DNA from 2 places in the Alkalibacterium sp. m-11 genome. Region 1 is predicted to be linked to the other one. Evidence: riboswitches for the same ligand, from Rfam matches in the RefSeq annotation. Region 1 holds a riboswitch; the other holds the start of a gene.
What was found. A riboswitch is a leader RNA that binds a small molecule or an ion and turns the genes downstream of it on or off. The one in region 1 is predicted to bind thiamine pyrophosphate.
Positions count from the first base shown of each region.

Region 2: it holds a riboswitch for thiamine pyrophosphate, as region 1 does, so the genes downstream of both, tenA (thiaminase II) here and thiM (hydroxyethylthiazole kinase) in region 1, are expected to answer to the same signal.

Region 1 is NZ_BAAGIR010000024.1:19,956-24,325, reverse strand. It holds gene ACYQ2O_RS04415 (SDR family NAD(P)-dependent oxidoreductase) at 13-600, opposite strand; gene thiE (thiamine phosphate synthase) at 714-1,358, opposite strand; gene thiD (bifunctional hydroxymethylpyrimidine kinase/phosphomethylpyrimidine kinase) at 1,355-2,170, opposite strand; gene thiM (hydroxyethylthiazole kinase) at 2,167-2,973, opposite strand; TPP riboswitch at 3,063-3,159, opposite strand; gene ACYQ2O_RS04395 (2-hydroxymuconate tautomerase) at 3,289-3,468, opposite strand; gene ACYQ2O_RS04390 (glycine cleavage system H family protein) at 3,525-3,881, opposite strand; gene ACYQ2O_RS04385 (arsenate reductase family protein) at 3,871-4,245, opposite strand.
Region 2 is NZ_BAAGIR010000130.1:396-5,419, reverse strand. It holds gene tenA (thiaminase II) at 409-1,077, opposite strand; TPP riboswitch at 1,383-1,484, opposite strand; gene ACYQ2O_RS10285 (undecaprenyl-diphosphate phosphatase) at 1,562-2,389, opposite strand; gene ACYQ2O_RS10280 (PTS sugar transporter subunit IIA) at 2,583-3,089, shown strand; gene ACYQ2O_RS10275 (flavin reductase family protein) at 3,245-3,868, opposite strand; gene ACYQ2O_RS10270 (lactonase family protein) at 4,101-5,024, opposite strand, start outside.

The DNA.
Region 1 (4,370 bases):
TTCGGAATAACGTTAAACGATTGCTATAAAGAAAAGAACTGTATACGGGCCAATACCCAGTACAGTCCTTTGAATCAAATAACGTTCTGAACGCAGCCCTTCAGTCATCAGCTTGACGGCTGCTTTTGATGCACCGTTAATCGACTGTCCGGGTACCGGCAGAAAGCCGCCCATACTTGCTACATTCAGTATATGTGCTTCCGGTCGCTTAAGCAGCTCCGGAAGAAAACTTTTCACCATGTATAATGTTCCGTAGAAGTTGACATTCATGACCTGCTCGATTTTATCGTAACCTAAATCGTTGACGTCAATAAAGGGCTGGATGATTCCTGCATTGTTTATAATGCCGTCGACCGTCCCATGAAATTCTTTTACCTCATCCACCAGTTTTTCAATGGCTTCTCTTTCCGTTATATTCACGACATGCGTTGAGATCTTTTCCTTTGATTCCGGAGCCAGTCTGGCCGTCTCCTGTACTGCTTCCTTGTTGATATCGACCGCTGCTACTCTTGCTCCTCGCTTGGCAAGCTCAAGCACAAGTTCCCTGCCCATCCCGGCCCCTCCGCCTGTCACGACGATTGTTTTTCCGTTTACCTTCATAAGTACCCTCCTCATTATTGTATTCGCTTTCATTATGCAGGATACACAAAAAGAATTGTAGAATCTGTTCAATATTTCACTACAGATTCACAATTCTTTTTTTATTTAATCACTTATTTTTTTAATCGCTGCACTGCATCTATTACTGAAACGGCTCGTGTGATAGACGACACGACCGCTACCCCATCGACTCCTGTTGCCCAGACGTCTCTAACATTTGAAGGGTTGATGCCGCCAATTGCCACAGCAGGAAGGTGATCTCGTCCAGTCATCGCGTCCTTGATACCTTTCAGACCGATTACGTCTTCATGGTCCTGCTTGGATAATGGCGTGAAAGCCGGACCGATCCCTGCGTAATCCAGTCCACTGATTGTCTCTGCTTCTTTGAATTGTGAGACATTATTGGTAGACAAGCCTATGATAAATCGGTCTCCCCATTTTGAAATCAGATCTTGAATCGGATAATCCCCCTGACCGACATGGATCCCGTCAGCCTCCAGCTTGAGGGCAAGGTCGACATCATCATTAACTATGAATGGTACATTATACTGTCTACACAGAAGCTGACAGACCTGTGCCATTTTCACCCGAGCAGCAGGGGCAGTTTCCAGGCTGTCTTTTCCTTTTTCTCTGAACTGAAAACAAGTTATACCTGCCTGAAGAGCTTCCTCAAGGGTATGGATGAGCGACTTTTCTTTGCAGTCCTGCGTGCCGGCAATAAAGTAAATTTCCAGCATAGCTTTAATATCTCGTGTCATTCGTGTTCCTTTCTGTATGCCCAGTGATTCGTCGGTCCATGTCCATGTCCGATACCCAAGTGACTCCTGATTGCAGCCTGGATAAATTTCTTAGCTGTTCGTACGGACTCTTCCACTGAATGCCCTTTTCCTAACTCTGCAGCAATGCAGGCAGCAAAGGTACAGCCAGTTCCGTGGGTTTCTTTCGTATCGATACGTTCTGAACGCAGCCATATCTGTTCACCGTTTTCAAGCATCAGCAGATCATCTGCATGGGACTCGTCCACTGCATGTCCTCCTTTTATGACAATATTTCTACACCCTTTTTCCTGCAATCGTTCGGCTGCCTTGACCATATCTTCTTTTGAAGAAATGGACATGTCAGCCAGTGCTTCTGCTTCAGGAATATTAGGTGTGATCACCATAGCGAGAGGAGCCAGGATTTCCCGCATGACAGAGATAGCACTCTTTTCCATTAATGGATGCCCGCCTTTAGCAATCATCACAGGATCAATAACTAGAGGAATAGACGCCACTTCTTTGTGTACTTCAGCTACTGCTTTCATATACTCCCCATTGACCAGCATTCCTGTCTTGATTGCAGCGACATTAAAATCAGACAGGACCGACGTCCACTGCTGCTTGACCATTTCGATCGGTACAGGGTGAACGCCCTGTACCCCAGTCGTATTTTGAGCTGTTATAGCCGTTATCACTGACATGCCAAAAACGTCACGTTCCTGAAAAGTTTTCAAGTCCGCTTGTATGCCTGCGCCTCCGCCACTGTCACTTCCTGCAATAGTCAGCACTTGTGGTATTTTACTTTTACTCATTGGATTATCCTTTCTATTCGTGTGTGTTTAGTCAGGTCGTCATCTGTTAGACTATGGAGCACATCGATCAGTGCCGCCCTGAAACTTCCCGGCCGATTTATGTTCGAGTCCGCCGCCCTCTCTCCAGCTATCCCGAAAGCGGCATGAGCAAGTACAACTCGACTGAGCATGTCAGATTCATCTACTACTCCAAGGAAAGCTCCGATGATTCCGCTCATCATACAGCCACTTCCAGTGATCTTTGCCATCAGCTGATCGCCATTCGAAACAGCAAATACTCTTGTGCCATCTGTGACAATATCCGTCTTTCCGGATACAGCTACAATACAGTGTCTTTTCTTAGCCAAGCTGACTGCAACATCCACTGGCGAGGTGGCTTCATCTTTGGAATCCACTCCTTTTGACTGCCAGCTGACACCGACTAGAGACGCAATTTCTGATGCATTGCCTCGAATCACCGTCATGTCAACATTTTCAAAAAGTTTTTGAGCTGATTGTTTTCTAAAAGTCGTTGCTCCGACACCAACAGGATCCAGAATGACCGGTTTGCCTTGAGCGTTTGCCTGTCGTCCGGCCAGAATCATGCTTTCCAGTGAATCAGAAGTCAGTGTACCCATATTAATGACGAGGGCCTCGGCCATACCCGTTACTTCTTCGACCTCTTCTTTTGCAATTGCCATAATGGGTGACGCACCAATGGCCAGCAGCACATTGGCAACATCATTAGCGACAACCTGATTAGTGATCGTGTGTACCAGCGGATTCTGGTCTTTAATGTGTAAAATAGCATGGTCAGAATTCATCTTGACCCCCCTGTTTGTGTTATGTAGACAAAAAATCTTCCACCAGGCACGTGGAAGATTTTAGTATAGTCAAGCATTCGTCTGTCTCCTGCTTGAAACATACATCTCCCTTCGCTAGCATTACCTAGATCAGGTCATGGGTCAGGTCTTACCTTTCTCAGCCTTTAAGCTCCCCTGATGATATCAGACTTCATTACTACCAGTTTATCATAGTTTCGGTAAACAGACTAGGAAACCCTATCTAAGCTAGCTTCTGAATTTTAAAATACACTTATAGAAAAGAGAGCACAGATCCTGTCTGCGCCCTCTAACTTATTATCCGTGGTATTCGCCTTTAGTAGCAATGTTTTCCTTATTTATTTCGTTGATGATCACAGTCACTGCTTCTTTAGGTGCACCCGTATGGGTCTCAACTGCTTTTACAACGTCTCTGATCAGCCCTTCTTTCTGTTCTTTAGAACGGCCTTCAATCATTTCTACATGTACGATCGGCATCTCATCTGCCTCCTTTCGCTTGTTTAATGCGCATCACGATCCAGCAAGATTTCAGCTTATTCAGCAAAAGGATCTGTATTAAGCGAATTGAACACTGAATCATCAATGTCTGTTACCAGAAGCAGCCAGTTATCCTCTTTGTCAGATGAGTTCAGTAAGTCAGGCTCATCTTCAACTTCAACGTGGACTTCCTTAACTGTCACGTCAAAAGGTATTGTCAGCTCAGTCACTGCTTTAGCCCCTTCAGCATTGATAATGGCCTCTCCTGCTTTCAGATTCCCAGGTTCTGTACTGATTTCCACGAACATGACTTCTCCTAAATCGTCCTGGCCCTTTTCGGATAGACCGATGCGATAATCTGATGGCGATAATTTCTCGATCCACAATCCATTAGCGTGATATTTAATTGACATCTTTCTGCTCTCCTTTACTCCAGACACGTTCGTACTCATCGATTTTAAAGCCTGATGTATATGTGTCTCCTTCAATGGCAAACGGTCTTTTGACTACCATCCCGTTTGAGGACAGCCACTCCGCTGCTTCTTCTACAGACATTTCCGGAAGTTTTTCTTTAAGGTTCTGTTCTCTGTAAACATTTCCGCTCGTATTAAAAAAAGATTTGATCGAGCGATCAGTGTCTGACAGGATCCTTACCCAGCTTTCTTTTGACGGGGTCTCCTCCAGCAGACTAATTTCCTGGTAAGGTACTGACTGCTCTTCCAGCCAGTTTTTCGCTTTTCTGCACGTTGAACAACGTGGGTGACAATAAAATTTCATAACGTCCCTCCTAGTTATCTTTTTCAATTATAGACCACTTGAGTCAAAAAATAAATGAGAGGATTCCAGTGGTGAATGACTGTGCTTATGTTTCTTCACTATCAAAAGTAACTATCAATAACACT
Region 2 (5,024 bases), on a different contig from region 1:
AAAAGGACAGATTAACCACTTCAAGCTATCGCTTGACCGAAATTCATCTCCCACTTTCACTGGTGCTTCGCACCCATACGCTTAGAAGTGGGAGACTTCTTTCGGAATTACGTTAAAAGGATTCCTTATTCAGTGATATGAAAAATTCTAGGTTGTTTCATCATGTGCTGATTAGTCAAAATAAAAGCCGTCAAATCGAGTCAGGGAAATTTCCACTCGATTTGACGGCTTTTTCTATACTCAAATTAGAAATTTAGTGTATGGGTATGGACATTTTAGCTTTTGGATTGGATGAGTAGGCTGTATGATGAGTCTTAGAACACACTCAATTACAATCTCGACCTCGAGTAGGGTCGTAAACTAGCTGACCAAGTCAATTCCACCTGTTTCCTCACTCAGAACGCTTACTCAGACCGGCCACTTTTCAATCTCATATGCCATATTCCAGAACATCCATTCCAGCTGACAGCTTTTGACAAAAGCTTCCTTCATGATGGCTTTCTCAGTGTCAGAAGCTGTTTCGGCATAAGCATCAAGACGTGTTCTGAATGTATTGATAATCGTATCCACTTCATTTTTTGCATAGAAGGAAATCCATTCAGCAAAAGGATGAGCCTCATCTATAGAAAAATTCTCTTTAAGGTAATGAGCGATTTCCAGATACGTCCACGGACAAGGGAGCAGAACAGCGAGGATCTCTCCAAAACTTCCTCGCTGGGCGACATCAAGCATGTGACGGGTGTAATGATGGGCAGACGGTGCTAGAGGTTCGTATTGCAAATCTTCGTATCTGACACCAGCTACCTGACAGAAATTAGTGTGAGGATGTACTTCAGCATCCAGAATAAAAGTGATCTGATTGTTAAAAACTGCCATATCTTCTCTAAGTACACTTTTTGAAATAGCTATACCGTATACTTGATTAAAGGTATTTAAGTATTCAAAATCCTGTTTGACATAGTGTATAAGCTGTTCAGCTTCAAGCTTTCCAGATCCTATTCCTTGTACGAATGGATGTCTGAAAATAGACTGGAATATTGAATCAGCTTCTTGCCTTAATTCTTCGGTAAATGACATGGTTTAGCCTCCAGTAGTATGGTAATTACAATTTGCGGACTTTATGGTCTCTGCTTAAAAGAACTATAGCTGACGGGCAGACGAACCAAAAGAACAAGACGAACAAGAAGAACACCGACTGAGAAAAGCGGACTGATACAGGAAGTGAAGGGCGCGAGAAGAATGGGAATGGATCTACGCATTTAACTTCATCAATATATTTAAGTTATCTGACTGCAAAAAAAGCCGCTCTGCTAATCTGCAGGGCGGCATAACTTAAAAGTCATGATGAACGTTGGAGAGTCGTTTAAAACACTCCATACATAATGATCTAAGCTCCACTTCCCTACGCTGGAGTTAACCAGATCAGGTTCCAAGGGTCAAAGCATTGCTTTTCTCAGCCGTCAGCGGCTCCCCTAGTGAAAGAGATATTCAATTATCTTTCAAAGTCATTATGGCATATGTGTCCTCGTATCGCAAGAAAAAAGGAACAGAACTAAATGATTTACCCAATCAGCCAGAAGTATCCGATGACGACGAAACCTACAGCTATCCTGTACCAGCCGAATGAGCTGAAGTCATTTCGACGGATATAGTTCATTAGGAATTTGATTGCAAAGATTGATACCAGGAAAGATACAATACAGCCGACGATCAGAATGAGCAATTCTTCTAATGTGAAAGTAAAGCCGAAACCCAGCAGTTTGATCAGACTTGCACCCATCATCACGGGTATGGACAGGAAGAAAGAATATTCAGCAGCAATCGGACGGGCTGTTCCAATAAGGATGGCCCCGACAATAGTTGCACCTGAACGGGATGTACCTGGAATCAGAGCAAGCACCTGAAAGAAACCAATCATGAGGGCGACTTTATAATTTAAATCTTCCCAAGTTGCTATAGTTGGAATCTTTCCTTCATTACGTTTCTCTATTACGATAAATGCGACCCCATAGATGATGAGGGCTACTGCTACTGTAATCCAGTTATAGAAAAGGTCATGGATGGCATCTTCAAACAGTATGCCGAATACTCCTGCAGGAATGATACCGATAAGTACTTTGTACCAAATATGCCAGGTTTCTTTTTTCTGCAGATCATTTTTACCTGAGTCAAAGGGGTTAAGTTTTTTAAAATAAAGCAGAACTACCGCCATAATGGAAGCCAGCTGAATGACTACAAGGAACATTTCCTTGAATTCGTCAGTAGTATTAAGTATGAGAAACTCGTCTACCAGGATCATGTGTCCGGTGCTGCTGACAGGGAGCCATTCTGTAATTCCTTGTACTACGCCCAGTATGATGGACTTTATTAATTCTAATAACACAGTCATATCTCCTTTTAGTTAAATTCAACTCTTCCATCTTAACAAAAACAGGCGTTAAAAAACCATAAGAATATGAAGAATTCATCACAAAATCTTTTTAGTTTTTGTTTACACTAGGATGTGTTACTATTATTTATAGAATACGTATAGGAAATTATGTATACTGTCAGCACAAAATATTAAGAAAGTAGGGAGAAATATGGGAGTATTTGACTTTTTAAAAGGAAAAGGGAATGAACCTAAAGAAACGAAAGTCGTATTAAGCAACCCTGTTAATGGAAAAGTTATTCCAATCGATGAAGTGGATGATCCGGTCTTTTCACAGAAAATGATGGGAGACGGGTTTGGTGTTGTACCAAGCGATGGCGACATCTATTCACCAGCTTCAGGTAAGGTTGTCAGTGTCTTTCCGACTCAGCACGCAGTTGGACTTGAGCTGGATAACGGCATAGAAGTTCTGATTCACATCGGTATCGACACTGTAGAACTTGAAGGCGGACCATTTGACACTTTAGTCAAAGAAGGCGACACGGTTACACCGGAAACTAAAATTTCTACAGTAGACCTTGAAGGCCTGAAAGCTGCCGGTAAAGAAAACACAGTCATCATCGTTTTCACCAACATGGATCAAGTAGGAGATTATGACCTGTCAACTACTGGAGAAACCCAAAAAGGCGCAGAAATCGGTTCTGTTTCTTCTAAATAACACACTAAAAAAGCCTCGGAAAGGATATTCTTGAGGCTTTTTTTTTGATCTCTAGTGTGTATAAATACCAGCGTTCATCACATTTGTGCCAGGCAGTTCAGCTGATCGGAAAATTTACATTCAGAATCAGCGAGATAAATCTGACTAATGCTCAATCAGTTCTGTGGCCGAACAATGGTAAATACTTTTCCTATTTCAGAATAGGCATTTCCAGACAATCGAGCCACTGGTTCAAGGTGTTCGGGGAGGATATATTCCTTCTCAGAATCATATACGGCTGGATCGATGTGCACATCGGTCACTTTAAGAAGGAAGTGGTCGGTTACAACCTCTCCAGATTCGTCTACGATGGGAATATGCTGATACAGAGTGGTTTCAAAGCGGATCAGGGCTTCTCTGATTCCAGGGACTTTAACGGACGAACTGTCGACTAATGAGAGATCTGTCCGGTCCAGCTCGCTCTCATCAGAGGCAAGAGGAGCAGATGTCTCATTCATATCTGTAGTTAGTGATTTACTCACGATATGAACGACAGCTTCTTTCTGATCGATGATGTTCAAAGCTGTGTCTTTAGCTTTTCCGTTTGAGCGCAGGATAGAGACAGTAAGAAGTGGGATCTGATTGGACGCTACACTAAAGAAACTGAAGGGGGCAGCATTAACAATGTCATCTTCTTCATTAAGTGATGTAATCCAGGCAATTGGTCTGGGAATTACGCTGCCGGTTAGAAATTTATACTGCTGTTTGGCAGATAAGTCGGATGTTTTAAAATGATGCATGAGGGAGATACTCCTTTTCGTAGTCATAATGTAATGGTACTTAGTTAAGTATATTCTGAATTCAAGATTCTTTCCAGTTTTTGAACAATCCTCCTGTTTTGAGACCTATAAATGGCAAGAAGTGATAGAGCCGATTTTTGTATATCAAATTCTGAAGAATAAAATCAATACAATAAAAAAGAGAGGGAACGCCTCTCTTTCAAATGAATTGTTTGTATCAGGATCAATCGACTTATAGGAACTGAACGCAGATGACTTCAGGGGCGTAGACATCTTTTTGAAGCAAGGTCAGGCTTCCATCAGAAGCGTCTCGTTCAAATAAAGTCAGGTTATCAGTATCCTGGTGCCCGACGACGACATAAGATTCCGTTGGGTCCAGATTAAAGTCACGTGGAATCTCTCCTTCAGTCGGTACATAGTCATTCAGCGTCAACGTACCGTCCACATTGATAGAAAATATGGCAATGGAGTCGTGTCCGCGGTTTGATGCATAAACGAATCGGCCGTCTGAAGAAACTCTTATCGCTGCTCCACCGTTGAAAGCTGTATGGTCTTCAGGAATAGAAGAAACTGTCTGAAGGTGACTGAAAGAGCCGTATTCAGAATCGTAAGACAGAGTCAGAACCTCACTGCTAAGTTCTCCAAAAACGTAGGCAACAGCTTGATCAGGATGAAAGGCTATATGACGCGGCCCAGTGCCGGGAGCTGTTTCAAAAACTGCCACTTCTGTCAGCTCATTATTTTCTGTAAGAGAATAAGTGTAAACTTGGTCTGTTCCGAGATCACAGGCCACCAGATACTTCTTGTCTGGAGTCAGATCGAAGTAGTGAGCATGAGGGCCATCCTGATTTTCATGGGCGGATCGACCTGAATGCACTGATTTATCCAGTAGTTCCAGTTTGCCTTTATCAGAAACTTTGATGACAGCAACTTCTCCTTTATGATAATTGGCAGTATAGAGGAGCCCCTTATCTTCATCATAAGCTACATAACAGGGAGGAGCGCCTTCTTCGAGCCATTCATCTACAAGCTCATATTCACCGGAATCGGACTGTTTGAATGAAGCAATGCCACCTGTTCCGTTATCCTTTTTGGTAACAGAAAACAGCAGGCTGTAATCCTCAGATCCGTCAAGATAAGTTGGGCTGCCTAACGA